One region of the Vibrio sp. TAP-3B genome, then DNA from elsewhere that is predicted to be linked to it. Evidence: predicted binding sites of a transcription regulator. Region 1 holds the regulator's gene; each other region holds the start of a gene.
What was found. The regulator CRP, encoded in region 1, controls carbon source genes, mostly activating them, when cyclic AMP is high. The targets are predictions, from matches to a motif close to TGTGANNNNNNTCACA.

Region 1 (8,144 bases):
CGGCATACTACGAAAGTATTGCTACAGACTTTATGGCTCACACTATAAAAAAGAACGTTTCTACTGCGACACAACAGAGCGCGGTATAGAATAGAACTAAATCATAAAAAGTATGAGGTATTGATGATCATCCCTTGGCAAGACATCGCGCCTGAGACATTGGAAAATATCATTCGTGAGTTCGTTCTGCGCGAAGGGACGGACTACGGGACCGTCGAGGTTTCTTTACAAGACAAACTCGAACAAGTAAAACATCAACTGGCACAAGGTGAAGCCGTCATTGTCTTCTCTGAACTGCATGAAACTGTAGATATTCAGCTCAAAGCAAAATCATAGCCCCTTCACATTTTACCGTCCCCCACTCAATGACAAGCCGTTGTGACGTGTTATAGTGGGTTATCGACCGTGCAGTAACGCCCTACTGCACTTTACAGGTAAGTAATTTTCGACAAGGTTTGTCATGTCAGCAAAACACCCAATCATAGCGGTTACTGGTTCGTCCGGTGCCGGCACGACCACTACATCTGAAGCCTTCCGTAAGATGTTCAATATGATGAACGTCAAACCCGCATGGGTTGAAGGTGACAGCTTCCACCGCTTTACTCGCCCCGAAATGGATATCGAGATCCGCAAAGCGCGCGAGCAAGGTCGACACATCAGCTATTTTGGCCCTCAAGCCAATGACTTTCCAGGTTTGGAGGCGTTCTTTCGTAAATACGGCAATGCGGGCACAGGAAGCGTACGCCGCTACCTACACACATTTGATGAAGCCGTCCCGTATAACCAGATGCCGGGGACATTTACCCCCTGGCAAGATCTGCCGGAAAACAGCGATGTGCTGTTTTACGAAGGCCTGCATGGTGGCGTGGTGGATGGTGAGGTAAACGTATCGCAACACGTTGATTTTTTGATTGGCATGGTGCCGATCGTGAACTTGGAATGGATCCAAAAATTTGTCCGCGATACTCGAGAGCGCGGTCACTCACGAGAAGCGGTTACGGACTCCATCGTGCGTTCGATGGACGATTATCTCAACTACATTACGCCACAGTTTTCACGTACCCATATCAACTTTCAGCGAGTGCCAACGGTCGATACCTCTAACCCACTTAACGCCAAAGGCATTCCAAGTTTAGATGAAAGTTTTGTCGTGATTCGCTTACGCGGGATTAAGAAAGTCGACTTCCCGTATCTGCTGGCTATGATTGATGGCTCATTTATGTCACGCCATAACACTATCGTGGTTCCAGGCGGTAAAATGAGCTTTGCTATGGAGCTCATCGTAAGACCGATTCTCCAACAGCTAATAGAAACAGGAAAAATTGGTTAAAAACGTAGCAGGCTAGACTTTACTTTTCACACCGTGATCATGTGCACACTTTTGCTTACAAAATCTCAATCATGACACGATTAAAATCAAGAAATCGTTTTCGAAAAAGGATACTATTTCTTACCGAAACACAAGATAGCTTGCAGCATATAAAAAGTGCTCTTATTCTAGTAAACCTAATTCAGGCTTAGCTAAAATATGGATAGCGCAAGCGTACCCTGCAGAGGAAGTGAGATATTATGGTTCTAGGTAAACCTCAAACCGACCCAACATTAGAGTGGTTTCTTTCACACTGTCATATTCATAAGTACCCATCAAAAAGCACGCTGATTCACGCGGGCGAAAAAGCAGAAACGTTGTACTACATCGTTAAAGGTTCTGTTGCGGTTCTTATCAAAGACGAAGAAGGTAAGGAAATGATTCTTTCCTACCTAAACCAAGGAGACTTTATTGGTGAACTTGGTCTATTCGAGGAAGACCAAGAGCGCACAGCTTGGGTTCGTGCTAAATCTCCTTGTGAAGTTGCTGAAATTTCTTTTAAGAAATTCCGTCAGCTTATCCAAGTAAACCCAGACATCCTAATGCGTCTTTCTGCGCAGATGGCTCGTCGTCTTCAAGTGACTAGCCAAAAAGTGGGTGACCTAGCGTTCCTAGACGTAACTGGTCGTATCGCTCAGACGCTTCTGAACCTTGCAAAACAACCAGACGCAATGACTCACCCAGACGGCATGCAAATCAAGATCACTCGTCAAGAAATCGGTCAAATCGTTGGCTGTTCTCGTGAGACAGTAGGTCGTATCTTGAAGATGCTAGAAGAGCAGAACCTAATCTCTGCGCACGGTAAAACTATCGTGGTTTACGGTACTCGTTAATCTCAAACCAGAGTGACGCGAACAAAATTATAAAAGCCACCAATGGCGACATTGGTGGCTTTTTATTTGTCTTGTAACCACATTAAGCTCAGAGCAACAAAAGACTAATGAGCAAGTTGGTTAGCCGAAAGGTTAACCCTAAAAGTTAGCCATTCGTACTTTCAAAGATTTTGTCCGCTGAAGCCGCCACAAAACCTGGGTACAGCTCACCGTTTTCCATCGGGTAGCGCTTAGCAAACTCGTAAAAGCCACCAGGGATAATTTCAGTGCCTTCGCTAAAGCGAACCGCCACTTTATCCGCCATGGTCGATGATTGTTCTAGCAGCACCTCAGGAGTGCCCTTCACTTCCCCGCCGTTTTCATTAATGGTAAATCCGGCCGTACGTAAGTGATCGTTTACTTGCTTCACTTCTTCGTATTCATTGAGCTGGTTAACGCTCACCGTGAAGTGGTTTGCGCCGTAACCATGCGCCGCCAACCAAGATGCGTACTCACTTTCTTTAGCCAACGTTTGGTAGTCAGCAAAGCTTAAATCCCACAAGCGTCCACCATGTAAGAATGCGCTATCGTTCAGCTTGTCTGCATCGACTTGTGCCACCAGCTTTTTCACTATCTCTTGCAGCTCAGCTGAACATTCTTCTACTTTCAGTTCACTAATAAACACTTTGGGTTGCTTAGGTTCTGGATGCTCGTAATGCTTTGCGACTAATTTTTTACTTTCAAAAACGTAGTCACCACATGCCTGGTAGCCAATGGCTACAAATGGTTTAGCTAAGGTTTCGATACCAAGAGGCGCAATATTGAAGGTACGTAAAGCTATATGATCATTAATCAGAGGCTCATCTTCTTGAAGCAGCTGATGTACTTTCGCAGCAGAAGGGCAAAGACGTTGAATGTAATCTTGCCATAGCGATTCAAATAACACATCGGGCGTCATAACGACTCCTTGTTACGAGATGTAGAGTTAAAAGGTAAGCGGAAGTTGACTGCTCGTTCACAACGAAAAGTTGTCCAGAATAATGAACGAACAGCCATCAACCTGTGACGGTAAATGCCAGTCAGTCAACACGCTTTTCCGAGTCTTTGCTCACTTTCCGTGTTCTGCCAACGATCACTACAACCCATACCTAAATGATTCGCCGGCAAGGTGAGCCGCAATACATGGTTGCGACTCTGTTATTAAAACTTATAGCGCCACACCTGGGCTTAATGTTGCAGGCAAGATAGTCTCTTGACCTTCCATTGATGCCATCGGGTACGCACAGTAGTCTGCTGCGTAATAAGCGCTTGGACGTAGGTTACCTGATGCACCAGGGCCACCAAATGGCGCATCACCACTTGCACCTGTGAGCTGGCGGTTACGGTTCACGATCCCTGCACGAATATGGTCAACGAAGTATTCCCATTCTTGGTCGTCAGTTGAAACTAAACCAGCAGAGAGACCAAAGCGCGTGTCGTTCGCCAGTGCTACGGCTTTTTCTAGCCCTTCGTAACGCACCACTTGCAGAAGTGGACCGAAGTACTCTTCATCTGGCAGGTCAGCAATGTTCGTTACATCAATAATGCCCGGAGAAACAAACGCCGCCTCTCCTGCTTTAGCTTCAATCAAGCTTTCACCACCAAGTGATTGTAGCTTCGCTTGTGCATCGAGAATGAACTTGGCTGCGGCAACGGAAATTTGCGGTCCCATAAATGGCGCAGGCTCTGCAAATGGCTGGTCTACGCAAATATTCTTCGTCGCTTCAACCAGTTTCGTGATGAGCGCATCACCTTTCTCACCCAGTGGCACGTACAAACGACGAGCACACGTACAACGTTGACCAGCACTGATAAACGCTGATTGGATGATGGTATAAACCGTGGCATCCAAATCACCGTATTTATCAGAGATCACCATCGGGTTATTACCACCCATTTCTAGTGCTAACATCTTGTCTGGTTGACCCGCAAATTGACGGTGCAATACATGCCCCGTGTTCGCGCTGCCCGTGAACAGTACGCCATCAATGCCTTTCGCATCAGCAAGCGCAATACCGGTTTCTTTCGCACCTTGGACAAGGTTGATCACGCCTTTCGGCAGACCTGCTTCTTCCCAAAGTTTCATAGCTAACTCGCCAGTCCAAGGCGTTTGCTCGGATGGCTTGAACACAACGGTGTTACCCGCTAGTAGCGCAGGCACAATGTGACCATTTGGTAGGTGACCAGGGAAGTTATATGGGCCAAATACTGCCATCACGCCCAGTGGGCGATGACGCAACACAATTTGGTTGCCCGCCGCTTCACGGCTCGCTTCACCGGTGCGGTCATGGTAAGCACGAATAGAGATGGCAATTTTACCTGCCATTGCCGCTGCTTCAGTGCGCGTTTCCCAAATTGGCTTACCAGTTTCTTTGGCAATGACTTCGGCGATTTTTTCGCTGTTCTCTTTTACTTTCTCAGCAAAAGCCAACACGATCGCCTCACGCTCTGCAAATGAACGTTTCTTCCAATCCATGAAGGCTTCGCGAGCCGCCGCCACGGCTTGGTTCACTTGCTCAGCCGTGGCGCTTTTTCCTTGCCAAATCACTGCTTGGTTGTACGGCGACAAAGAGGTAAATTTTTCACCCTGACCTTGTACCCATTCACCTGCAATCCAATGTGTCATTGTTTCTATCCTTACATTCTGTCGTCTGTTACTGCGGAAGAAGGCGTACAATATCCCCTTCCTCAACCAAAAGCGCCGCTGCGACTTCTGGCGCGATCATCACGTTTTGCGTTTCAGCGTCATACGCCGCTTTGGTGACTACCGCACGGAAGTTTTCGAACGATGAGTTACACATCAAAAAATCTTGCGTGCTGTTATGCGGCGTAATCTTCACTTGCGCGCGGAACGAATGACGAACCGACTCCACATTTCGCAAATCACATTCTACGGTTGGGCCAGCGTCAAAAATGTCGACATATCCACGGTTGGTAAAGCCTTCGCGCTCTAACAACGTCAACGCAGGACGCGTGTTATCGTGTACCTTACCAATCACCGCTTGTGCTTCAGGGCTCAATAGATTGATGTAGATAGGCAATTTTGGCATTAAGTCGGCGATAAAGCCTTTTTTACCAATACCGGTTAGATAATCGGCAAGCGTGAAATCGATCGAGAAGAAGTGCTCTTGCAGCCATTGCCAGAACGGCGAATTACCTTCGTCGTCTGAAACGCCACGCATTTCGGCAAAAATGGTTTCGGAGAAACGCTCTGGGTGCTCAGCCATCATTAAGAAACGGCACTTTGACATCAGTCGTCCGTTAAGACCTTGGCGGAATTTCTCACGCAAGAACAAGGTACAAATTTCGCTGTTACCCGTGTAGTTATTACCAAAAGTAAGCAGTTTGACGACATTATTGACGCCAAGTTTTGGCGACGAGTGCACTACTTTGCTGATGTGATAAGAATAAAAAGGCACATCCCAGCCGATCGATGCTTCGATTCCGGTGGTCCCCGCAACTTCCCCTGAGTCAAAATCAAAGCCGACCATCAGGTAGCCTTCATCCCCCGGTTCTGCCACATCTGGTTTACCAAAGCTGTACTCTGAGTGTTTGATTCGATTGGTTAACAATTCTTCGTTAACCGGTAAAGATGTAAACCCGTGACCAGACTCTACCGCACAGTTATGCAGCGAGTCATAATCCGACATCGCGATAGGGCGAACTACTAGCATCAATACTCCCTCCAGATGCAAGAAGATCCTAACTATATTGTAGGAACAATTCCCCCATCAGAGATCCTTGACGGGGGGATGCGTTGACGTTTAAAGGGTAATTACGACGACACTAATGTCGCGATCGCTTTATCCAGTTTCGCCAAGCCTTCTTCAATTTCTTGTTGTGTGATTACGAGTGATGGGGTGAAACGTATGACATCGGCCCCTGCGACCAATACCATCAGACCTTGTTGACCGGCAGCAACGAGCACATCACGCGCACGGCCTTGCCATTGTTCATTCAGCGCTGCCCCAAGCAATAGGCCTTTACCGCGTATTTCAGAAAAGATGTGATACTGCGCATTGATCTTCTCTAGACCTTCACGGAACATCGCTTCGCGTTCTAGAACACCTGCCAAGACTTCTGGCTTAGTGACTTCATTCACCACCGCCTCTGCAACTGCACAAGCCAATGGATTACCACCGTACGTCGAGCCGTGCGTGCCCACTTTCATATGATCAGCCAGTTTTGCCGTGGTCAGCATTGCACCGATAGGGAAACCACCACCGAGTGATTTGGCCGTACTTAAAATATCAGGCGTGATTCCCAGACCTTGATACGCATAGAAGTGACCCGTGCGCCCGTTCCCCGTTTGCACTTCATCGAAGATCAACAGTGCGTTGTGTTTGTCACACAGTTCACGAACTGTTTGAGCGAACTCTGGGGTTGGAGGCACAATTCCCCCCTCACCTTGTAGAGGCTCCATCATGACCGCACAAGTGCGATCCGACATGTGCGCTTGTAGTGCTTCGATATTGTTATAAGGCAGGTGTGTGACATCACCCGGTTTAGGACCAAAACCATCCGAGTAAGCTTCTTGACCACCGACAGTGACGGTAAAAAAGGTACGACCGTGGAAGCCTTGTTTAAATGCAATGATTTCAGATTTTTCTTGGCCATGAACGTCAACTGCGTAACGACGTGCTAGTTTCAGTGCCGCCTCATTCGCTTCCGCGCCAGAGTTGGCAAAGAACACGCGTTCCGCAAAGCTGATTTCGGTGAGCTTTTTCGCTAGTCGCAGCGCAGGCTCATTGGTCATGACGTTACTTAGATGCCACAACTTGTTACCTTGCTCAATCAGTGTCTTCACCATCACTGGGTGACAATGACCAAGACAGTTCACTGCAATACCACCAGCAAAGTCGATATATTCATTACCTTGCTGATCCCAGACGCGTGAACCTTCACCTTTAACAGGGATCATTTCCATCGGGTTATAGCAAGGCACCATCACCTCATCGAATAAACCGCGCTCTACTTTAATTTCCGTTGTCATTGCACATTCCTTCTAATACCGCATGCGTAGCAGATAAGCGAATTTAACCGGCTCTTTGCCAGAAAATAATGTTTTGCATATAAGCCATTGCGGTATTGTATTTACACTTCATTAACCATTTCAATAGTGATTTATTCTTTTTGTTCGCGAAAGCCACTTGCATTAATCACTACCCATGATTATTTATGCACTAAGAAAGAGAAATAGAGAAGTGATTTTTTATCATAATCATATAGCGCAATGAGTATAAGGAGGAAAAACACACGAACAGTGAAAACAACAATAATGAACCGCATAGTTTTGCAGTCCAAACACATCATCAAAGAATGAACAGTTTGTTAATAAAAGTGATCGTGATCAGATTGCTTTACGTGCAAGGAAGTTGGCTAACAGTTCATGACCTTGTTCGGTTTTGATCGACTCAGGATGGAATTGCACCGCATCAATCGGCAGAGTTTTATGCTGATAGCCCATGATTTCATCCATGCTACCATCGGGCAGTTCTGTCCATGCCGTCAACTCAAACATCTCTGGCAAAGTGCCATTTTTCACCACTAGCGAATGGTAACGAGTAACGGTAAGCGGATCATTGAGATTTTTAAACACGCTGCGACTGGTATGGCGGATAGGTGATGTTTTACCATGCATCACTTGTCGAGCGCGCACCACCTCCCCACCGAACACTTGTGCAATCGCCTGATGCCCAAGGCAAACGCCCAATATCGGTAGCTTATCAGCGAAGTGCTTTATCGCTTTGAGGGAGATACCCGCCTCGTTTGGCGTACACGGTCCAGGTGAGATCACTAAGTGGGTTGGGTTAAGCGCTTCAATCCCTTCAATATCGATCTCATCATTACGCACGACCTGTACGTCTACGCCAAGCTCGCAAAAGTATTGATAGAGGTTGTAAGTAAAAGAGTCGTAGTTATCG
Region 2 (8,144 bases), 520 kb from region 1:
CAGTGCCTGACCCTCAGCTTGCTGCTTGCACTGAGCATAAATAAAACGTGCAAATTGATAATCGAGCTGACGAATCGCTCCTTTGTGTGCTAAACGCTCTAATATCGTCATCAGACGGTCTTGGTCAGATTGAAGATTATGATTTGTCATTACTACAGTAGCTCCATCTGCCCAGCTTGCGTCGAACGCGTTTCTAGCGTTTGACCATCAATCAAACGGTCCATTTCTTGTAAAAACGCGAGGGTTGGTTTAGCGGCAAAAATACCGTGATCGCTTTGCCCATCCATACCGCGTAAGAACAAGTAATACACGCCACCAAAGTGTTGCTCATATTGATAATTGGCCAGTCGGCTACGTAAGAAGCGGTGCAGTGCTAAGGCGTAGATCTGATATTGTAAATCGTAGCGGTGATCTGCCATCGCCGATTTAAGCGCCTCACCGTGGTAATGCGCCACCTCATCGCCAAGATGATTCGACTTCCAATCCAGAACATAGTACTTACCTTGATGTTCAAATACCAAGTCAATAAAACCTTTCAGCATCCCTTGCACCGTTTGAAAGCCTAAATCCCCAGCTTTAGCAGACAACGGGTCATGCCGTTGAATAACGCGGTTTAGCGCGGGGGCAGACAACACTTCGATTGGGAGCAAAAACTCCATTTCCACCAGTCGTTGTGATGGTGTCTTTTGATTGAGTAGCAAAGACTTACCATCCAACGGCGTGGCAAGTACGCTATCAATCAACTGCTGTAAAATTGGTAACCACTCTTCATCCAGCTGCTCACTTTCCATCAATCTGAGGATAATCTGGGTATTCTCTTCGGTCGTCGCAAGTTGGGTAAACTCAACCTCTTCAAACAAACTATGCAGAAACGTCCCCGGACGAGCACCACGCGGGAAATTAAAAATAGAACGCTCTGGTTCCATCAAATCCGCTTCGTCCTGCTCTTCAGAAGAATCAATATCGAAACCAGTGATTTCAATGGTCGCGTCGTGCTCAACATGATGAGAGCCCTGCTTCACCAACCCAGAATAACTGGTGATACGCCAGTTTCTATCGATAGGATTTTGCAGCTCTTTCGCGCTAAGATCGTGTATTTCTTCTTGTGGCGCTACGTACTTCTCTTCGAGTTGCTGCGGCGGTTCTGTCACAACGACACAATCAAGCTCGTCTTGTTGCTTTGCTAAACCTTGGTGCAAATCGTTGATACCACCTTCTTGGCCGTTTTGTACCAAATACCCAATCGCGCTGTGGTGTACTCCGGTCGGCTCTTTGGTTGATCGGCCATTCCGCAAAGGTGAGGCACCGATAAAGCAGGCATACACGGCCCGTGTTAGTGCCACGTAAATCAGACGCAAATCTTCTGCGAGACGCTCTTTGTCGGCTTGCTTCATTGATGCTTCATAGCCTGTGATATCCAGTACCGTACGGTCATTAACAGCATCGTAATATTTCGCTTCGCTGGCTTGTCGATAACTAAAAGCAAACGGTAAGAAGACTAAGTCATATTCCAAACCTTTTGATTTGTGAATCGTTACGATCTGCACCAAATTACGTTCGGACTCCAAGCGTTGAATTTGGTCATCACTGCCACCTAAGCCACTTTCTGCATCACTAATAGATTGAGCTAACCAGCGCAGCAAGCCATGATCGCTGTCCAGTTCATTACTGGCTTGCTGCAGCAGCTCCCCCATGTGCATTAAATCAGTCAGTACTCGCTCACCATTTTCACCCTGTGAGCTCGCACCTTCTTCTAACAGTCGTTCAGCAATATGGCGCTTGCTGATCACCGCTCTTAGCATCGGCAGAACACCACGCTGCACCCAAAGTTTGCGATACTCTTTGAACTCATTGACTGCGTTTTCCCAAACGGTTTCATCGTTATTCAGCGCATCCAAACTGGCTGCATCCAGGGCAAATAGCTCAGAGGCTAAGCTTGCACGCAGCGCACGGTCATTTTCTGGAGTCAGCACCGCTTGCAGCAGGCGCTGTAAATCTTGAGCCACCGAGCTAGTAAACACGCTGTCTCGATTGGACAGGTACACGCTGGCAATACCTTGGTCCGCCAGCGCTTGTTTGATCATTCGTCCTTCACTCCCCGTTCGAACCAGTACCGCAATATCGCCAGCTTGGACGTTTTTTTGCTTTTCGCCGTTCACCAGACACGCTTGCCCTTCTTTTGCATAAGTCAAAATAGTCTGGATTTGGCTTGCGGTTGCCTCAGCCATTCGAGTCAGATACTCGCCTTTAGGGAGTGGTTTGTCGTCCGCCTCTTGCAACCAGTAAGTCAATGCCGGTTGCTTTTGACCACCCATGACCCAAATGCGTTTTTCGGCATTAGGACTGTAATTAACGGGTAAGAACGGAATGTCCGAATCATAGATAAACGGGCTGTCTGGCAAGGCGAACACTTGGTTCACCGCCTGTACCATATCCGCACTTGAACGCCAGTTAGTGCCTAGTGTGTAGTGGGCACTGACTTGGTTACGCGCTTTGATATAAGTGAAAATATCGGCACCACGGAAGCCATAAATCGCCTGCTTTGGGTCACCGATCATAAATAAGCCACATTCTGGATTGTTCAGATAAATACGGCTGAAAATGCTGTATTGCAGCGGATCAGTATCTTGGAATTCATCAATCATCGCGACGGGATACAACGTACGAATTCGCTCGGCCAGTAACTCACTTTCGTCGCTATCGATAGAGGCTGAAAGCTGGGTCAACAAATCATCAAATGAGAGCCATTGTTTCTGGTTTTTCGCGCTTGCCAACATCAGCCGACACTGTTCAATCGCATGAGCAAGTAATGGGGCTTTTAGGCTGATTGGGTTAGCAAGAAAAGCTTCGATAACTTCAAATACAGGGTGTTGCGGCGCACTGCCTGTCGGGGTTTTATCTAGCAGAACATGCTGGGCAAACTTCTCCAGTTTATCTGGGTAATCGTAACCTGTGGTTTCCGTTGCTGCCCAAGCGTTTACCACCTCTAACCAAGTCGGCAGAGACTTTTTAGTGTAGCTGCGTTTGTTGATATCAGAGCCCGATATAAGCGCTAAAAAATCATCTTGGCTTTCTCGCCACTGCGCTTTTAATTCATCAATTTTTTTCAGGTTTTCGGTATGCAGCTCGGCCAAACTGCCCTGCATCGCCGGCACTGACAAACTTAGAGGCGCTCCCGTTAAATAATTGCTGATGTCAGATAACAACGCTGCGGGTGAGCCCCATAACTGACGGATCTCGCCAGCTAAAGTGAACGGTAATGGATAGAAATTCCTGCGCCAATAGTCAGCCACCACCTGAGCTTTAAGGTGACTTTCATCTGTGACAAATTCGTTATTAAATCGGCTGCCAGATTCAAAAGCATTTTGGGTTAGCATCCGTTGGCAGAAACCATGAATGGTGTAAACCGCCGCCTCGTCCATTTGACGCTCGGCTTGCAACAAAATTTCAGCGGCTTGTTTGTGGTCTTCCACTTCTTCAAGCAAAGGAAGGATAATGGGATCCGAGCTTTGCCCGCGCGCAAACGCAATTCGCGCATTATGAATTCTTGCCCTAATGCGCTCGCGCAGCTCCGCGGTGGCGGCTTCGGTAAAGGTTACGACCAGAATTTGGTCGACCGTTAGCGGGACGCGATGCTTGGTTTCAGTACGGCCGTGCCCAAGCAGAAGGCGCAGATATAGCCCCCCAATGGTGAACGTTTTGCCTGTGCCTGCCGATGCTTCTATGAGTCTCGCCCCATGCAAAGGGAACCTCATTGGTTCTAGTGGCGTTGATTGCGGTGGCCTAGTATTCATTAACTCTGCACCTGACATTTGATCCATAATGCTGAATCTCTCCGGATTATCGACTGGGGCGTTTCGCCTAATAACTGTGATCTATCGTTAAACTTCTATTAATATGCTTAACAAGTTGGAAAATTTAGAGTTTTGTGGGATCTTTCTCACGGTTATCCATCATTTGTACCGTTAGTATGCGCCACACGAGACCAGCCAAGCCTGTCAGGCGGCAACACTCAAAAAGTATCATGGTCCCTCTGACCTTGTGGCCGTACAGCGAACGCCCTACAAAAAGAATGATTTTCTGGCGGCCACCCTACACTCCCTTGTTGTTAACCGTTGTTAACCAATGACCCCCACTACGCTTTGTCCTCTTCTGCGTCTTGCGCAGCCAAGCGAGCACCTTGCAACACTAAAGCCGTTAATAAGCGCACTTCCGCCGCTAACTCTTCATTCCAAACGGGCCAAATTCGAGAAATATACGCGTTGTTGCCTTCGCCTTTACTCATGAAACCATCATTGAATGCACCGGTCATTTTCTTCACAGACTTCGCTTCGTCATCAACCCACTGTCCACGGCTAAATCCTGCTTCCACGCACGCTAACGCGGTTCTTGGGAAGTAAGGCAGTGGCTTGGTCATGCCTTCAAAAAATAAACGCACCAACTCAGTGAGCAATTGTTTCGCATGCTGCGTATCGGCAATTTCTGGGTAAACTAAATGCATCGCGCCTTCTTTACGATCGTAACCAATGATGTGGGTTTTCTTCGCATAACCCGATGCCGACATGGCGAGATGATCGATCCATGCCGCAAGGTAATCTTGCGCTCGGATTTTACCGCTTCGGTAACGAATTAAACCGGACTGATAACACTGAGTCAGCCAGCCAGTCAGGCGCACTTTTTTCTCTTCGCCTTCATTGCCCTCAAATAAAGAATCAAACGTCAGATCGATTTCTAAATCGTCTTGAAGGGCACCCGATAGAAACGCCAGTTTGTCTACCAACTCCTCAGCTTGCACTCGGTTAGTTTCAAACTCGAGATCACCAAACGCCCCCACCGGCAGTTTGCCTTGTGCGCGCTGTTGACTCATAAAGTGTTTAAGCACCTCTGTTTTTTTCTCTGGCTGCGTCAATGTCGTTTCGAGCAAAGCTTCTAATAGTGCATCACGCATCTGATAGCTTTCAAGGCCACCTAAAACAAAGGGTTCATCATCTTCCATGACTGGCAGTGGTGGCTCAAAGGTCACTTTCAGACGGCGATTGAAAAAATACTGTACCGGTAAACGCCAAAAACGTTGCAGCTCCACTAAATCGAGTTCAAACGGAAATGTAGCGCCCAGCAAGTAATCATCCAATTCACGATTAAAATCACGACGAACCTGACCTTGAGATAGACGGTTCTGGGTCAATGCCGCCGGGATCCACTCTTTGGCATAGCTGGTGTCCGCCCCTTGGAAAGCTTGAGGACTAAATGGCACCATGGCGTGGGTATTCACTAACGCGTTTAATAAATTGTCGCCAGACTCATCCACAGGCAAACCTGCATCACCGCTTAAACAGTAGTTTTGGTGGCAGTATTCCATCAGCTCAGAAACCAGAACCGAAGGCACTCGCTCGGTGTTGTCTTGGATTGAACGGCCAACATAACTGATGTAAAGCGTTTGCTGTGCGGATAGCATTGCTTCGAGGAATAGGTAACGGTCATCGTCTCGGCGCGAACGGTCGCCCGGTTTGGTTCTTCCCGTCATCAAGTCAAAGCCTTCCGGCGGCATGGAACGCGGGTACACGCCGTCATTCATCCCCAGTAGACAAACGGTTCTAAACGGAATAGAGCGCATCGGCATCAGGGTACAAAAGTTCACTTGACCAGCCAGGAAGCGCTGGCTAACGCGTGTTCCAGACAGTTTATTTTGTAGATATTGGCTGATGATCGCTGGGGAAAGCGGTTCATCAAAGGCCGCCTCGACCAACTGTTCTTTGAGTTGACTAAGCGTGTCCCGAATGGATTTCAGCGCCATTTCGCCTTCTAATTCAACCGAGAAAAAGTCATCCAGCAGAGAAATCAATGTCTCACGCCAGCCATCAATGGTTTGAACCTGAGAAAGCTTGCTTCGGTATGTACTGATTTGTTGAATAAAGTGGGCCAATTTGCCAGCCAGTTCTGCGCCTATACCTTGCACTTCATTATAGGGAGACAAACTACCTTGCTCGGTTTCAAACAAGCCCACCGAATCTGGCATCGCATAGCCGAGCAACATCCGCTGAATACCAAACTGCCACGTATTTTGGCGAGTTTCCGGCAGTTCAAATTCACGTCCGGTATTGGCATCCAATCCCCAACGAATACCCGACTCTTCCACCCACTGTTTGGCTTGCAAAAAATCGTCTTCACTGAGCTCAAAACGCTTTAAAATCGCTGGCGTCTCTAGCAGCTCAAGTAATTCAGAAGCCAGACAGCGTGTATTGGGTATGTTCACCAACTTCATGAATGCCGCAAGAATTGGACTTTCTTGATCCGCGGCTCGGTCTGAAATCGAATACGGAATAAAACGCTCACCCGGTGCGTTACCAAAGACCGCCTGAATTGCAGGACTGTAGGCGTTGATATCCGCAACCATAACAATGATATCGCGCGGCTTTAAGGTTGGGTCTGCATCAAACATCGCAAGCAATTGATCATGCAGCACCTCCACTTCACGCATTGGGCTGTGACAAGCGTGTAGGCTCAGTGATTTATCACCCAAGCTAACCACTTGTTTGTGATGACTGTTTTCGATCTGTTGGTCATCTTGATGTTCTTCAAGATTGAGAATATCCGCTTGCAATTGATGGAGCAAACTGCCGCGTTCCACATCTACAAACGCCTCAATCTCATGGGATTCCAGCTGAGATAACAGATACATGTTATCTCGCCCGAGTTTCCCCATCGAAGCCAGAAGACTGTTGCCGACTACATCGGTGTGCAGTTCATCAATCACATTCTCTTCCAATGACCCTTTTAACTGCTCAGTTTCACCTTGTACTTCGGAATGCTCCTCTTGCCACACAACATGTTGACGATGTTTGGCAGCCAAACGAGCCAGATATTTGCGATCACGAACTTCCCCCCAGTAATAACGACAAGGGTTGGTGAACATTAAATGTACGTCGATATGCTCACCAATCGCTTTAAGCGCATCCATATAGCGGGGCGGCAAAGAGGAGATACCAAACACAAACAATCGCTTTGGCAGATGGTCGAAATGGCCGTTAAAGTTTTCTAATGTGTCGATGAATTGTTCATAAAGATTGGCACGATGATAAGGAGACTGACCTAGTGATTCCGTGTGATCATACAACGCTTGCCATAAAATAGGCTGCCATGGATGGTCTTCTTCCAGTTCAGCAACCGTTTGCCCAGCTTCCCAACTGGCAATCCACTCCGGACGGTACACTAAGTAACCATCAAAAATATCAGCGATTTTTTCTGCCAACTGGTACAACTTGGAGTGGTCACTGTCGTCTTTGAGGTATTGCGCTAACGGCGCGAATGCTTCTTGATTTAAAAGCCCCGGCAGCAGATGCATCAGCTTCCATGTCATTGACTCTTTATTGAAAGCACTGCGTGTTGGTACATCAGACAACACTTGCGTGAACATTTCCCAAATAAAGGTGGCTGGTAATGGGAAGTTGAGGTTTGCTGCCACACCAAACTCTTTCGCTAACTCCATTTTTAACCATTGGGACATGCCTGGGCTTTGCACCAATATTTGTTCTTTTTCGAACGGATTTTCCAATGGACGCAGTCGAATCAGTTCAACAAGAAGTGATTTAAGAACGTCAACTTGGTTGGAGTGGTAAATAGTAAACAAAATGGAAACACCGCGTGCCGATTGAAACTGTTCGCTAGCTTAGCATAGCCCTATTTATTCCCGCAGTGATCTCGTGTTCGTAAACAGCAAAAGGTTACATATCCCCCACATCGTGATGCCTCATTATGCAGACGCTAATGTACGGAAGACAGAACGAGCAATCATTCTGGACGAACAGAGCAATTGCAACAACAATCATTAAGAGGTTCAGAACGGTTAAAAGTCGAGACAACTTAAGCTTATATAGACCTTACCAAATACGAGATACATCAACCGCTGAGATAACGCCCCCTAGTACAGACTGGACAAGCAATTAAGGAATTGAAGATGGATTACATTACCGACTACTACCACTCTTTTCTTGAATCTGTGTCCAGCAGAAATACGTACAGCCAAATTGGTATTATTATTGCCATTTACTTGTTGGCTTATCTTTTGGCAAATCGTGTCTATAAGTATGCCCCTATTCTTCGAGAGCCGCCTTCACCACCAAATAACTTTCCGATCCGCACATTCA
Region 3 (8,144 bases), 1.1 Mb from region 1:
TAGTACCATTGATGCCACTTTCATCGGTTCTATATTCAGTCTTTCAGCAAATAGGTAATTCATGACGGCTGGTGGAAGCATTGTGAAGAGCACCATCATCTGCAATTGCATCGTTGGAAGGGGTATTAACCAATAAATAAGTGCAAACGCAACAGCCCCGGTTGCAAGCGACTGTATGGTACACAATACGCCAATCTTTAAACCGTCCAATCTTAAATGACACATTTGCGCCCCTAGAGATAAAAGCATCACGGGTACCGCCGCTTGTCCAAGTAGAAAAGTCGCTTCGTATAAGGGCATCCACGCTCCCACCGCCGACACGTTCAGACACAGAGCCAACGAAGCTGCTAAAAAGATCGGCATTTTGATTATCTGCTTAAAAGGGTTCCCATGACTAAGCAGCATCACGCCTAAGCTGATATGCAGACACGCCGAGACGACAAATAACAACACTGCTGATGAGAGCGCAACTTCTCCAAACGTATAGGTAAACAAGGGAATGGCTAGGTTTCCGCTATTGCGAAACATATGTGGCGGCGCCCAGGTTTTAAACGAGAGTGACGTAAACCGACATACAGGGATCATGATCAGAGCAGGAACTAAAACCGCGACAATTGCTGCCAAAAGGAGTGGTCCCTGATTCGAGTTTAACGGCATGCTAGCGAGCGAAGAAAACACCAGCGCAGGTGTGAAAACTTCAATATTAATGCGGTTAATTGGACGAAAGTCAGGCTTGATGTAACGACCTACCAGATAGCCGACTCCGACGAGAGCAAAAACAGGGAAAAGAATATTTATGATTTGATTAATCATGGTCGTCTTAATTAGAGGTAAGGATATGAGTTCAAGAAGCCCTAATGACCACATTAGCAACCTTTGTATATTGCGTCACCGCTGGCCAGTGAGAAGCGTGGGTTAAATCAAGCTTTATAAGTACATTTTTACCGTTAGATAGTCATACCTTTAAGTCCATGCATTACGTGTCGAGTTACATACAAATTACTGAAATTACGGTAAGTTTTGTATCAAGTGCTGGTAAAACAACCCATCACTGACATTTTTGTTAAATAGTGATTAATGTTGATATAAACTAATTTATTAGCCGTTTTGACTAGGTTGGTTTCTTTTGTAAGATGAAGTAGAAACAAAAATATTAAAACCTTGGTGTTTAACAATAATTTTCATAATGCTATTCCATTGTTTACCAATAAAAAAGTTGGCGAAAATCATAAGCTTGTCATACACTTACCGATGTAACCCCGATATGTTGTTGAATTGGTAGGGTAAAACTGCTCTGGCGCTACACTAAGTAGCATTGTTTAAAATAGCTTTGAGGAAAGTTTTATGGCGCTCACAAAAGCCGAACTGGCAGAAAACCTGTTTGATAAATTAGGATTTAGTAAACGGGACGCCAAGGAAACGGTGGAAGTGTTTTTTGAAGAGATTCGTAAGGCACTGGAAAGTGGCGAACAGGTAAAACTGTCAGGTTTTGGTAACTTTGACCTTCGTGACAAGAATGAACGACCTGGTCGTAACCCGAAAACCGGTGAAGATATTCCAATTACTGCTCGACGTGTAGTTACGTTTCGCCCAGGGCAGAAGTTAAAAGCGCGTGTAGAGAACCTGAAGAAAGTACAGTAAGCCGAACAAATAGATCACGCGAAAGCATGGTCTTTTTGGCGTAAAACACGTGTCTTATACAAAGAAAAACCATCGCAACGCGGTGGTTTTTCTGTTTCTTGACGTTATTTTTTGGGATGCGTCTAAATGCTTTACAAGCTAGGAGGGTCAGTTATTTTCCACGCCTTAGCCTATCAAGCAATATTGCTAAATAGCGATTATGCCGCCTCTAAGTGAGTGGTTAAGTAAGGTTGCCACGCTTGTTGATATAAGTTCTTAGATTGGGTACGCATGTTTCTAATTGAAGCGAGTTCTAATTCGCTGAGTTCACGTTTCTCTATCATGGCTTGACGTTCAAGTTTCTGAACTTTCTCGTAAAGGTCATGCTCAGGACCATTTTTCACATTAGCTATTGCTTTTAAGTGCAATTGAACTTCTGCAACCAAATTAGTTTTAGGCAGGCGAACCAACAAATTTAAATCGCGATAACCAGAAGGACTCGGTTTTTTAAAGCGATTTTTAACTTTTACTATGGTTGTTTCTCGCTCTAAGGTTTCATAAATTGAGACCAAACTAGCCACATCTTCCGCAACAATGGTTGCACGAGCAAGATCGGTAATACGCTCCACTTTTCCATCCAGTTCTAGGGCTATTTTTGCTTCTGCACGTTGTTTGGATTTCACACCCGCAAAGTACGGCTGAGCATCATTAAGAAGTGCCGTACTTTTACAAATAGTTTCAAGTTCGAATTGTGCTTGGTGTGCTTTACTGTAGAGGATGTCGAAATCAGAGTATGGCTGTGTTGGTGTTGAGTCGATATTTTGAATGCCATATAAACCGCTGAGGCTGTGTTTAAAGAGTTTCGCGCAAACTTCGTCTTGATTAGCTGAACGATTTTGTTCGTCACTCGGTGGGGGGGTAATAGGAAGTGCGGCGAACGCCGGCGCACGGCTGAGTACCAAAAGCATCAATGCAGTAGTACGTAGAAATAAGCTCATTCACTCTCCTTAACTTGCATTCACTTAGAAAATAGGGAACATAAAGGTCGCTAAGATTGGCAAATTAGGTTCTAACTCATTAGTGGGGCCTTTGTGAAAGATCCCAAGGTTTAACTTTAACCTTAAAGTGGAATCGTGCATTAGATCACCATTTCTCTTTTCTTTATTCTGTTGTTTAGGGTAAAGACACCCTCTACTAAGGAACGATGACATCTTATCATCGCTCTATTAACTAAAGATGAACGACATAGACAAATTTGAGAAAATCGTTAGTCTTACGCCACAAAATGAAAATTAGCCGATAAGTAGAAAATAAAATGAGAGACCAAGAGTTTTGGCACAACAAATGGGCCAGTAATCAAATCGGATTTCACTTGGAAGATGTAAACCCACTACTACCTGCCTATTGGCCGCACACTCATCCAAAGCGTGAAGATAAAGTATTGGTTCCATTATGCGGTAAATCAGAAGATTTGATTTGGTTAGCAATGAAGCACGATTCGGTAGAGGGTGTCGAGCTAAGCCATATTGCTGTTCGATCCTTTTTTGCTGAGCACCTTTATACGCCAATGGTGACTCCGCTTAATGGTATGCACGAGCTGTATCAGTTTGATGAGCTCTCTATTTATACTGGGGACTTTTTTACAGCGCCAGTATCTCAAGCCGATATCATTTATGACAGAGCCGCGTTGGTGGCTTTACCGCAAGATATGCGAGAGGAGTATGTAGAGCGTCTCAAGCAACTTTTGAATCCAGGCGGTCGTATTTTGCTTGTTACACTCAACTATCCTCAAGAAGAGATGGCGGGGCCTCCATTTAGTGTGCCAGTCGAAGAGATTGAGCAGTTATTTTCAGGTTACAAAGTTACCTGTTTGAACGTAGATGAAGCTGATGAAAACCATCCTAAAATCGCCAAAAAAGGCTTAAGTCGCTTCTCTGAAGAGGTGTACTTAATCGAGAGCGAATAGGATTTCCTCGGTTTGTAAAGCGAAACAGCGCAGCAATTAAAGCTGCGTTATTTTTTGTAGGAGTGGAGCGCGTTTAATAAGTGACATTCACTTTTGACGCACTCTCAATAGCATCTTGAACGGCTTCTTCGGTCGTTTTACGTTGAGTAAGAACAACACCTAAGCGGCGGCGACCATCAATCTCAGGCTTACCGAATAGACGAACTTGCGTTTGAGGTTGAGCTAAGGCTTTGGTTAGATTGTTAAAGCGAATGCTTGTTGAAGTCCCTTGACCAAGTATTACGGCGGACGCTGATGGACCATATTGCACAATTTTATTAATCGGCATTCCGGTAAATGCACGTACGTGGAGAGCAAACTCTGACATTTCCTGAGAAATCATCGTGACCATGCCTGTATCGTGTGGGCGAGGAGAGATCTCATTGAAAATGACCTTATCGCCTTTAACAAACAACTCTACACCAAAGAGGCCGTAGCCACCGAGCGCGTTTACCACTTTCTCTGCCGTGTATTCTGCTGCTTTTATTGCGTTTTCTGACATGGCTTGCGGTTGCCATGATTCGCGGTAGTCACCATCTTCCTGACGATGGCCAATTGGAGCACAGAAATGAACACCATCAACAGCTCTGGCTGTCAATAAAGTGATTTCGTAATCAAAATCGATAAAGCCTTCAATAATGACACGCCCATAACCTGTGCGTCCGCCTTCTTGTGCGTGTTCCCACGCTTTTTGAATGCCGTCTTCGGTCTTAATAACACTCTGCCCCTTACCTGATGAGCTCATGACAGGCTTAACCACACATGGGATACCGACGTGTTCGACTGCACTTTTGAAGTCATCGTAGTTATCAGCAAATTGGTAAGGGGAGGTCGCCAAGTTAAGCGTTTCTGCGGCTAAACGACGGATACCTTCGCGGTTCATCGTGAGCTGAGTTGCTTTTGCCGTTGGCACCACGTTCAAACCTTTTTTTTCAAGTTCAACCAATTTATCAGTAGCGATAGCTTCGATCTCTGGTACAACATAAGTGGGTTGTTCTTGATCAATAATTTTTTCTAAGGCTTGACCGTCTAACATATCAATCACATAACTTCGGTGAGCGACTTGCATTGCTGGAGCATCGGCATAACGGTCGCAAGCAATGACCTCCAATCCAAGTCTCTGGCATTCAATCGCGACTTCTTTACCAAGTTCGCCAGAACCCAGAAGCAATACACGAGTAGCATTTGCGCTGGTTGCAGTACCAAACATAGTGTTCCCTTACAAAATAAAGTGATGAGATAGAAATTGCAGGGGATCATACTGATTTTTTTTAACGAAGCAAACGTTTGCGTTGTGGTTTTGATAATAATAACCCTGCAAAATATGCAGGGTTATTGGGCGCAGCTAGGAGAGACAGGGGTTACACGTTTGCAAAGCTTAAAGGAATATCAGGATTGATTGCTTCTAGTGTTGATTGTGTGTCCGCTAAGTGACTGATTTTCCCCTTAGCGCTTTCTGCTAAAGCGGCCGACTTAATATTATCGAAGGTATCGCTCGCCATCAGAATTTGGATTAGAGCTACCTGCAGTGGTGGCAGGCTAGGGTTGAACGCAGCATTCTCCGCATAAGCTCCCTGGAAAACACGACCACTTACCATTTCAAGAGCAATACCACTCATATTGTTAGTGTATGGTGAGTGACTCATATTCATTGCATCTACTGCTTTTTGAACAAGAGCATCCTCTTCATCGTAGGTAAAGTTGTGTTTATTACCATCCATAAGACGCAAGTTTATGCCGAGATCACCAGGACCGAATGCTTCTGGAAGATAGTTATGCAGAGATTTTTCTTCACGCTCAGGAAGTTGAATTTTGAGCTCTGCTGAAGTCGTCAGTTCGTTCATGAACTGACGACAGTGGCCACATGGGCTGTAGTTAATCGTGATGTCTTTAATACCACGTTCACCTTTCATCCAAGCATGGCTAATAGCACATTGCTCAGCATGAACCGTTTGTCCGAGTTGAACGCCGAGAAACTCCATATTTGCGCCAAAGTAAAGACGACCCGATAAACCACGAACGATTGCGCCTACATAGAATTCGGAAATTGTAGCGTAGGAAAACGCAGCGGCAAAAGGAAGCAGAGCAACACGAAGCTCTTTATCTGATAAGTCAGTAGCTGAAAGCAACTGTTCAAACTGTTGCTCTGAAAGCGTAGCATCAAAATCATCCGCTTGAATGATAGGAGCCAGTTGTTTGGAAAGTGCTTCTGGAGCGCTCGCTAGCGCCTGTTCAATGCGACTTTTCATGTTGAATCCTTGTTATTGCATGGATAGTTATTCTATGTAAAAGAGAGAAATGTTCTGTGCTACACGTCACACTGGTGAGTGTAATTGAGTTTTCTGTTACACAGTTTGAGTGAGCTCACACATGTATTCGATTGCATTCTCGTGAAGCGTTAACTCAGTCTCACTATCAAGTATATTAGCGTATATTCATATTCCAAGTAGCATCAATGTGCTATGACCACGGTTATGCTTGATTTAGGTCTATTTCTAAAGTGCTTAGAGAATCGCTATTTGGTCGTGCGCAGGAAGGTGGTGTTGATTAACGTTAAAGAGCTAAGGACGGAGGCCTGATAGAGGAGGACAGGCCAACTACTGATAAAACCAGACTGCTAAGGCAAAAAAACTTGGAGCTAAAAGAGAAGTGATGATGCCACATAAAACTAATGCTAACGATGAAAACGCAGCATCAACTGGTTGTTTCTCTGCGCAAGTGGCTGTGCCCAACGCATGAGATACGGTACCCATCGTTAAACCTCGTGCAATTGGGTGTTTAATGCCAATCAGGTTATAAATTGGGTATGCTAAAATCGCGCCTAGGAGGCCAACAATAAGCACTAAGATTGCAGCCACTGCGGCTTCGCCTCCTAGGTGGCTAGAGATTTCCATCGCAATCGGTGTGGTCACAGATTTCCCCAGCAAGCTTGCGATTAAACTGATATCTGCTTTAAAAGCAACGGCTATTAACGTTGTCGTCATCATCGACATCACGCTGCCTACCATGCAAGCAAATGTGATGATGCGCCAGTTCGCTTTAATTTGTGGAAGCTGTTCATACAATGGGTAAGCCAGAGCAACAACCGCGGGTTGAAGTAAAAAGCTGAGCCCTTTGTTATCTGTATAATAGGTTTCATAGGGTACATTTAGGTAGGTTAATAATGGAATTAATACCGCGATACTGATCAGCAAAGGGTTTGCTATTGGGGTATTAAGCTTGATAGCGATCTGACGAGCCGCCAGAAAAACTACCACAGTGACAATTAACCACATATTAGTGTTCCTCTTTTAGCAGGTAATCGAGCAGCCAAGCTAGGCTTACTAAGACAATGAGTGAGCCTCCAACAGCGCTAGCAATAATCGGCAGTGCGTTGGCAAGTAGTATATCGAAGTGCTGCATCAGGCCGACGCTAATCGGGACGAACAACAGGATCATATAGCGGATGAACAGCGTAGCCCCAGGTTTTACCCAATCGACTTTGACAACCCCCAGCGTCATGGAGAAAAACAATATAAGCATACCGATGACACTTCCTGGTACGGAAACGCCAGTGAACTTTTGAATGGCAATACCGATGCCAAGAGCTCCCATAATGAGGAAGAAGGAGATGAGCAGTTGGATCAGTTGTAAGAATCGGTCTTTAATCATTTCGGCAGCATATAAACGACAAGCACACCAGAAGGTGCGCTTGTATCAGGATAAGTTAGGAAGCGAGGTTCTCAACATAACGGTATACGGATTTTAATATCGTAAGCTTCTTTTCGTCACTTTCATGTTCGTGAACTAAGTTCTCTAAATTCAGCATGTATTCTTCGATTTGATTTTCAAATACTTCTCGGCAGTGCAAAGCCCAACGCCTTTGTTCTTGATCATCTAGCTTTCCAGGGAAGTTACGAGCACGGTAGCGGAACAATAATGGTTTTATGCGCTTATCGTCGAATTCAATATCCAGCGCGGCTAGGTTATTCGGGTCTGTTTCACGAATGATATCCATTGCGGCGCGATCTGCAGGAGAAAAGAACCCATTATAAAGTTGAGTATCAACGTCATCACTCTTTTCAAACTTACGTTCGATAGAAAACAGATTAATCAGCTTTTCTCGAATTTCAGGATGCTGACGAAGTAGTGCCAGGTTGGCTAAGCATTGCTGACGATCGATACCAATCTTTTCTGCGTTTTCAGACGTCAGTGTTTTTGCCGGCGCAAGAATAGGGCATTTGTTCAGGTGAACCAATTTGACTGGAACAGGCAATAACTCTCCCAGATCCTCACGTTTAGTGTAGAGCCTTTCGTGTAACTCTTCGGCAGATAGCTCAAGAATTGGTTGCGGATTTTTGGCTAAGTCAATCGTAATAACGGCGTTATTATTCGTCGGGTGCCACGCGACAGGTACAATCCAACTGGTGTATTGGCATTCGCGACCCAGCATGCCTGATACGTGCATCAGTGGCGTCATATTAACGATATCGACTAACTCGTTTAACCTACGTTTCTGACGCATAGAAAAGAAGTAATC
Region 4 (8,144 bases), 1.0 Mb from region 1:
ACTTCGGTATTGCATGGGATCGTCAACTCACCGATACCAATGGCCCTTACATTGAATTAATGACAGGTGTGTTTACCGATAACCAACCCGACTTTACATGGATCGATAGCCATGAAGAGAAGGTGTTTGTCCAGCACTTCTTGCCATACAGTTATCTTGGTAATGTGCATAACGCCAATACTGACGTGGTGATAAAACTTGAACGCTTAAATGGCACACTAGAGTGGGCAGTTTATGCCATTGCGGAAATCACTGATTACACTATGGTGATTTCAGGCGGCAAGAATACAGTGTACGAAACGTCATTAACCATGATGCCGGGTGATACTCGCCAAGGGACGTGCTTACTTGATGGTCAATGTGTCAGTCTTGTCGGCCAGAGCGAACTCACAACAACTAACCGCTTAACCATGACGGTCGCTTCTGCAGATGGTTTCAGCTCGTTATCTTATAGCGAACATATCGCCGCAACGGACGAATCAACGCCAGAACCTGCCACACCGCCCGCATTACCCGCTGATGTCGACAGCGTTGAAGCTTTGTATTTCATCGGCCAGCACCTTCAGCAATACCATCATGCAACGAGAAGCCCAGTTGATTACTACCAAGAAGCGTTAACGCGCGACCCGAACCATTACCAAACCAATGTAGCAATGGCATCGCTGGCGTATGAAGGTGCCGATTACCCCGCAACACTTGGCTACGCCAATGCCGCACTGGCGCGAGCTCATCAACTTAATAAGAATCCGTTATGCGGCAAAGCGAGTTACTTGCGTGGTTGTGCCAATGAGAAGTTAGGCCACTTGGACCATGCCTTTAGCGATGTCTTTAAGGCAACGTGGAGTGCTAACTGCCGTGATACTGGGTTTTTCGCCGCAGCTCGCATTGCCACTAAGCAATCTCGTTGGGGAGAAGCGCTGGATTATGCGAACCGTGCTTTACAACTTAACGGCATGCATTACCAAGCAGCGACTCTGAAAGCGCACTTGCTGATCACGCTGAACCGCGTCACCGAAGCGGCTGCCTTTATTAAAGCGCAAAAAACGATTCAGCCGCTGGGCTATGGGTTGGCTTTCGAGCAATACCAGCTCAGTCAAACAGCCGCAGATTTAGCTTTATTCAAGCACCTAATGAACGGGCGCGAAGCCAATGCGATCCATCTGGTGAATTTCTACTTATCGATTGGGGCAACGGAAAGTGCAAAAACCGTATTAGCTCAGTGTGATAGCCAAGGGGCAATGACTTGTATCTATCAGGCTTATTTGTCTGATGAGAAAGTTGACGTTAAGACGTGGCTAGACACGGCAGCACAAACCTTCGCTGATAACGTGTTGTTCCCCAATACCTTGACGGAAATTGGTGTGCTGGATGCCTTCCCCGATCATTACTTTACTCAGTACTTATTGGGTTGCTTCTTCTACGCCAAACGTAATTATTCTCGCGCAGTACGCCACTGGGAGCGGGTCTTACACCTAAATCCTGACTATGCGCCGGTCTTACGTAACTTGTCGGTTCACGCATACAACAAATGCCAAGATCCACAGAAAGCCATTGAGTTGATGTCGCGTGCGTTTGCACTTTCGCCTGACGATGCCCGTATTTTGTACGAGTTAGATTTTCTTCATCAAGCTGTAGCGACCGAGCCTACAACGCGATTAGAGCTTTTGCAATCGCACTTAGAGGTAGTTGCCAGACGGGATGATTTAACCGCAGAACTGCTCAATTTATACAATATCACAGGGCAGTTAGAGCAGGCTGCTGAGTGTTTAACTACAAGGCAATTTCACCCGTGGGAAGGAGGAGAAGGACGCATTACTGGTCAGTTTGTCGTGAACAAATTACGCACCGCTCTTGGCTTAATAAACCAACATGCGTATACCGAGGCAATTGAATGTTTACAAGGTGCGCTGCATTACCCACATAACTTGGGTGAAGGGCGTTTAGTTGGGCAAACCGATAACGATCTGTATTACTACCTAGGCTATTGCTACCAAAAGCTAGATCAACATCAACTGGCTGCTCAACATTTCAAGTGTGCTACACAGGGTAAACAAGAAATAGGGCAAAGCCGTTATTATAATGACCAACCTGCTGATTACTTGTTCTATCAAGCCGCAGCACTGTATCAGTTGGGTGATACTGAAAAAGCGGTTTCATTATATGAAAATATGGTGGCGTGGGCTGAAGCGGAAGCCGACACACCCGTTGAGACGGACTTCTTCGCGGTATCACTGCCTGCTTTGATTGTGTTTGACGGTGATTTACAGGCCGAGCATCAACAGCATTGCTTATTCGTAAAAACAATGGGGCAGCTAGGGTTGGCGTTGATAACCGAGCAGGGCAATCATATTGCGTACAGCGCAGAAGAACACGATACAGATAAACAATTAACGTTTGAACACACCTTGCAGGCATTGTTAACCCAATCGCCAGCACATACTAAAGCGAACTTATTTAAAGAAGTCGCGCAACATCGCTACGCCTTTGGCCGTTACGGTCAAATGTAATGGATAGGTCACCTCAGGTGATCTATCGCCTGAGGTGACCACAAAACAATAACTTGAATAAACGTGTACCTCTACAAGGATTGATTATGAGTAAGACAAGCGATCAACTTAACATGAGAAATATCTGGCTCATCAGCCTAGTTGCTGCCTGCGGTGGGTTGTTATTTGGTTACGACTGGGTGGTTATTGGTGGGGCAAAGCCCTTCTATGAAGCCTATTTTAATATTACTAGTGCGTCGTTGTCTGGTTGGGCAATGAGTTCAGCGTTACTGGGTTGTATGGCAGGGGCGTTCATCGCAGGTACTGTCTCTGATAAATACGGGCGTAAACGTCCTTTGATCTTAGCGGCATTCTTGTTTGTGATTTCTGCTTGGGGCACCGCAATGGCAGGCAGTTTTAATGCATTTATTGTCTTTCGTATTATTGGCGGGATAGGGATAGGTTTAGCCTCAGCGTTATCACCTATGTATATCGCCGAAATTGCACCTGCGGAAAAACGTGGTAAGTTTGTGGCGATTAACCAGCTAACCATCGTTATCGGGGTATTAGCGGCGCAAATCATTAACTTGGTGATTGCAGAACCTGTGGCAACTGGCGCAGCACAAGCTGACATTTTACAATCATGGAATGGTCAAATGGGTTGGCGTTATATGTTTGGTGCAGAACTGGTACCAGCACTCGCGTTTTTACTTCTGATGTTTGTGGTGCCTGAATCGCCACGTTGGTTAGTGAAAATGGGAATGGCAAAAAAAGCCAAAGGCACATTACGTCGTATTGGTAGTGAAAGCTATGCTAGCCGCACCGTGGCAGAAATTGAAAGTACACTGTCAGCCGAAACCCGTTCGCTACCTTTTAGTGCGTTGTTAAAGCCAGATGTAAAACCCATTTTAATCATTGGTGTAGTGTTGGCAGCGTTCCAACAGTGGTGTGGGATCAACGTGATTTTCAACTACGCCCAAGAGATTTTTGCTTCCGCTGGGTTTGACATTAACGACACCTTGAAATCGATTGTAGCCACGGGATTAATCAACCTAGTCTTTACGATTTTGGCGATTCCGTTTGTTGATAAAATCGGCCGTCGTAAATTAATGATTGTCGGATCATTTGGCCTAACCATTATTTACGGCTTAATGTCTGCGGCTTATGCATTCGGCATGTTAGGGCTTCCTGTGTTGTTATTGGTGCTGGTGGCTATTTCTATCTACGCACTGACTTTAGCGCCAGTGACGTGGGTTCTGTTATCTGAAATCTTCCCGAACAAAGTACGTGGTACAGCCATGTCGGTTAGCACGCTTGCACTATGGGTGGCGTGTTTCGCACTCACATATACCTTCCCATTGCTTAACGCAGGGCTAGGCGCATCGGGTTCTTTCTTACTGTACGGTGTTATTTGTGCTTGTGGCTTTGTTTTCATCTATCGCCACGTGCCAGAAACCAAAGGTCGCTCATTAGAAGAGTTAGAGAAAGAGTTGGTAGCTCAATCTGCTAATTTAGGCAAAGAAGTAAAAGTATAACCAATACAAATAACCATAACTAAAAAGATCACCTAACGGTGATCTTTTTTATGCGTGAAACAAACTATCTAGCTCCTGTTCAACCCATAAATAGCTCATGCCCATCACTCGTTCTATTTGGCTTAGCTGACCAAACGACACCAGTGTTTGATCTTGGCGGCGAGCATTCTTATCTTCAAACGGATTCGTGAGTGTTTGATCTGTGATCGTATTCAACCAAGGTTGACCCAAGGCACAAGTGTTGCCGTACAGAATGATCTTATTGATGTTTAGGGTGATCAGAAAATTATACAAAGCTTGACCAAGCACTATTGCGGCGCGTTGAGCGACATCTAATGCGATAGGATCGTTTTGTTGGTAGCGCAGAACAAAATCATCAAACGTGAGAGCTTGTTCTTTTTCTATCATTGCCTCAAGTGTTTGCAGGTAGTGCGTAATCTCACTCTTATGCTCCGCCTTACTTTGACTGTGTAACGCAGATTGTTGAGAGTAGCGCTCGCACAAGGCTTTTGAACTGGCTTCGGTCTCTAAACACCCTTCTCGGCCACAACCGCAAATAATGCCGTTATTTGCTACTTTAGTGTGACCGATTTGTCCACTACCAAACATTTTTCCGCGGTAGATATTATTGTTTATCAGGAACGAAGAGCCGATCCCGTAATCGATATTCAGTACACAGAAATCTTGCCTGCTGTGGCCACCTAACCATTTTTCTGCTAATGCCATCATTACACAATCATTATCAACTAGCACATCAACACGTAAGCGTTTTTCGAGAATGTATTTAAGCTCTATGGATTGTGTCCATGGGGCTTGTGGCATTCGCATTGACGATCCAACATGAGTATCCACTTGCCCATGTACTGCAATCGATAACCGATAAGGTGTGGTGCGGTTTATTTGGCGACAAGCAACAATCACAGTAACTATATCGTCGATGAGTGCCTCTGGAGTAGCAGGGGCGATGGCTTGATTGACGAACACAGAGCAAGGGGTAATTTGATTATCGACCATGACGGCCTGAATACGAGTCGGGGACACGTTAAGACAAATGGTATCGGGGCGATGGCGTGATACATTGTACAAGCCTTTAAAGTTGCCCTTGCTTACGTCTGGCGACACGGTATTTTCAACGCGACCTTGATCGATTAATGCATCAGTGATCTTGGTGATTGCTGGAATGCTTAACTGCGTTGCCTGCGCTAGTTGTGACTTGGTCATCCCTTTGTTTTTATACAGCAACTCCATGATGATACGGCAGTTATATTGTCGCACCTGTTGGTTGTTAAGGCCCTTATGGCCATTGAACCCTAAGGTATTGGTCATCATTGTTTGTCACCACCTAATCAAAGTCGCTCAATTGGCCGCATGATTAACCCTACTAATAAGCACCTTTAGGAGTCAGCGTTTAGTAATAAGTGTTTAGTAATCCCTGTGACCTCGCTATCACTTAACGAACCATCACCCACTTACAGTAGCTTCTAAGCCGGTTGCGGGTTAATTAGCAAGTAGCATGGTATCACAATGGTAGAAGGGTTAATTTATGGCAATTCACACACTCGAAAATGACACATTGAAACTGATAATTAATGAGTTGGGTGGGGTTATTGATGCCTTCCAATACACGCATAACAATAAATGCAATCAAGGTGAAGAACATGCTTTCAATATTCTGAGACCACGAACAAAGCTGAGTGAAAATAATGCGGGAGAAGCTAGTATGTTCCCTATGGTGCCCATGGTGAACCGCATTAGAGGTAATAGCTTTGAATGGCTAGGACATCAAATAACATTGCCTATTCATTCACAAATAGATCCCGATTTCTTTTTACACGGTGATGGTTGGTTAACCCATTGGCAATTGTGTCGACAGAACCAACAAGAGTTATGGCTAGAATTAGCGATGACGTCAGACATTAAAGGCGTGTGTCACTACCAAGCCAAGCAGCGTTTTCAGCTTGAACAAGACAGCCTGATTGTAACCATGACAGTGACCAATCTTAGCGAGGAAGCCTTTCCATTCGGGGCGGGTTTCCACCCTTTCTTTCATTGCTTACCGGATACGCGTGTGCAATTCCCTGCGCTTGGGTGGTGGCGAGAAGATGCGACTTATCTACCAATAGACTATACAAGCGTTATCCCTCCCCTATACAGTTTTGAACGAGCGAAGCCTATTCCCCAAATATGGATTAATAATGGTTACCGTCTGGATAAATCAGGAGTAAAAGCCACACTAAAGCACGATAACGGCTTATTGGTAACGCTTATCAGCCCGTGTAATTACCTACAACTGTATAAGCCTGTAGGGCAAGCAAGTTTTCTGTGTTTAGAGCCTCAAAGTCAAGCGGTCAATGCACATGCTTGTTTATCGTCATTATCCTCTTTTCACGGTAATTCAATTCATGAAAGCTTGGGACTAACCATACTTGAAATGCATCAAAGTATGGAGCTCACTATGACCATCAAAATTGATAGTAGTTTATATGGGCGTAACTCTAATGCTTGATAAAATTCAATTAGATGGCTTCTTAAATACAATCTTTTATATCATTAATTTATAGGTACAAGGTAACGAGTGCCGTCTATAAGATACAAGTGTTTTTATGTACAGAAGCAAAAAAAGAATGGGGAGCGCAATTGCTCCCCATTGTCATTTTTAGCCTTGGCTGGTGGCATTACTTATCTTTGATGGCTTCACAGCCTTTAGGTATCGCAACCGACGATACCTGTTTACCTGCGATTAGGGCTGCTTTCACATCCAGTTTGTATTGAGTGCATTTGCCTACACTGACGTTGACCGCTCCCGTTTCTACCGATGGATTACCTCCAAGCGAACCACCACCTTGAGCCAAAACAAAAGGTGATGCTAGGGTAGTCAGTAGAACAAGTGTGTTTGTTGTGATGTTTTTCATTGTGTCATTCTCACTATAATTTTAAAAAGAAAGTTGGGGATTAGTTAGACGTTTGTTCAGCTTCAGATGAGCACTTATTCTTATCGGAGATATGCCCGTTAAGCTTTCCACACGCATCGGCTGTCCAATGTAGAAGCGCTCCAGCGACAAGAGTGGATTGAGGGCCTTGTTTTCCATTCCAGTGTTTCTCCAGATGCTCCTTAGAGATATTTGGTGTTCCACCGAGCGCAGCGTTTGCCATTGATGAAACGCTTAGAGATGAGCTCAATGCAATCGCGATGAGTACGTATGATTTTTTCATATTCGATCCTTATTGGTGTTGATAAATAGATGAGTTGTTTTGCTTTCGGTTTAGAAGGTGTAAACAAAGGTGCCAGCCGTTGAAGTGACTTCAATTTCTTTCACGTTGTCTACGGTGCAGTTGTTGCTGTATCCCGTGTAGGTTTCCCCGAACTTCAATGAAACGTTTCTAGATAGCTCTGAGGCCGTACCAGCAGGAATACGACAATTACCTCGATTAATCACAACGTCGGTGATGACGGTGTTATCGGTAATCGCTTGTAGGTCAAAGATTAAGCTTCCCCAATGAGAGTTGGTGGATATCGATACTTCTATATCCGCAACGGCTTCAGGAGATTCTTCCTGTTCAGTGCATCCTGTTGCTCCTATAAACAGGGCCATCGTGACTGCGTATCGAACCGATTGGTTTAGTCGATGTTTTAGTTTGGTCATGGGTTTACTCTCCTCATTGGTGAGTGGAATTCTGGGTAGCCTGCTCCTTCGTGAGTCAGCATGAACTGCTCAACATTGAAGTCCGAGGGATAGGTAAATGAAAATGTCGATACACTGGCCTCATCAATGAGTGGTAAGGCAACGGTGTGTATTGGATGTTGGTCGGATAGCCGAAAGAGCAGCAAGAGCGCGTCGCACTGAACCGAGAGTCCCAGTGGTTCAATGAGCGTTTGCTCCTGCTGCAAAGCTTGGCTAGAGACCTTTAGCATTCGGTTGTTAAGTAATGCTTCATGGACTGACCTTAAGACTTGTTGCTGCTTGTTACTCCAGCTTCTCGTATTAGGTAGGTTGAGGTGTACTTTGCTTAGCCAAAGTTGTTCTTTTGAAATGGCTGAAGCCTTGTCCTGTAAGGGTTTGTCTCTCTCCGAGGACCGACCCTGTTCATAATTCAGCACATCAGGAATAAGCGGCTGTAAGTA

Region 2: a site for CRP is predicted at 3,930-3,945, ahead of recB (exodeoxyribonuclease V subunit beta). Genes of this name have one in related genera too.
Region 3: a site for CRP is predicted at 5,979-5,994, ahead of cdd (cytidine deaminase). Genes of this name have one in related genera too.
Region 4: a site for CRP is predicted at 5,455-5,470, ahead of AC3D28_RS00460 (ROK family protein). Genes of this name have one in related genera too.

Annotation. Positions count from the first base shown of each region.
Region 1 covers NZ_CM173495.1:2,121,363-2,129,506, forward strand. The annotation lists gene AC3D28_RS10000 (hydrolase) at 1-89, shown strand, start outside; gene AC3D28_RS10005 (YheU family protein) at 124-336, shown strand; gene AC3D28_RS10010 (phosphoribulokinase) at 461-1,330, shown strand; gene crp (cAMP-activated global transcriptional regulator CRP) at 1,570-2,202, shown strand; gene AC3D28_RS10020 (2-oxoadipate dioxygenase/decarboxylase family protein) at 2,348-3,139, opposite strand; gene astD (succinylglutamate-semialdehyde dehydrogenase) at 3,389-4,846, opposite strand; gene astA (arginine N-succinyltransferase) at 4,875-5,894, opposite strand; gene AC3D28_RS10035 (aspartate aminotransferase family protein) at 5,996-7,213, opposite strand; gene AC3D28_RS10040 (aminodeoxychorismate/anthranilate synthase component II) at 7,571-8,144, opposite strand, start outside.
Region 2 covers NZ_CM173495.1:1,604,913-1,613,056, forward strand. The annotation lists gene recD (exodeoxyribonuclease V subunit alpha) at 1-150, opposite strand, end outside; gene recB (exodeoxyribonuclease V subunit beta) at 153-3,821, opposite strand; gene recC (exodeoxyribonuclease V subunit gamma) at 4,136-7,627, opposite strand; gene AC3D28_RS07600 (mechanosensitive ion channel family protein) at 7,955-8,144, shown strand, end outside.
Region 3 covers NZ_CM173495.1:1,044,894-1,053,037, reverse strand. The annotation lists gene AC3D28_RS04965 (AEC family transporter) at 1-813, opposite strand, end outside; gene ihfA (integration host factor subunit alpha) at 1,345-1,641, shown strand; gene AC3D28_RS04955 (nucleotidyltransferase family protein) at 1,839-2,618, opposite strand; gene AC3D28_RS04950 (thiopurine S-methyltransferase) at 2,936-3,586, shown strand; gene purT (formate-dependent phosphoribosylglycinamide formyltransferase) at 3,660-4,835, opposite strand; gene cdd (cytidine deaminase) at 4,987-5,874, opposite strand; gene AC3D28_RS04935 (CidB/LrgB family autolysis modulator) at 6,223-6,900, opposite strand; gene AC3D28_RS04930 (CidA/LrgA family protein) at 6,902-7,276, opposite strand; gene sbcB (exodeoxyribonuclease I) at 7,332-8,144, opposite strand, start outside.
Region 4 covers NZ_CM173495.1:91,939-100,082, forward strand. The annotation lists gene AC3D28_RS00450 (DUF5107 domain-containing protein) at 1-2,507, shown strand, start outside; gene AC3D28_RS00455 (sugar porter family MFS transporter) at 2,594-4,021, shown strand; gene AC3D28_RS00460 (ROK family protein) at 4,070-5,350, opposite strand; gene AC3D28_RS00465 (aldose 1-epimerase) at 5,565-6,527, shown strand; gene AC3D28_RS00470 (hypothetical protein) at 6,697-6,933, opposite strand; gene AC3D28_RS00475 (hypothetical protein) at 6,974-7,234, opposite strand; gene AC3D28_RS00480 (hypothetical protein) at 7,285-7,614, opposite strand; gene AC3D28_RS00485 (transcriptional regulator) at 7,662-8,144, opposite strand, start outside.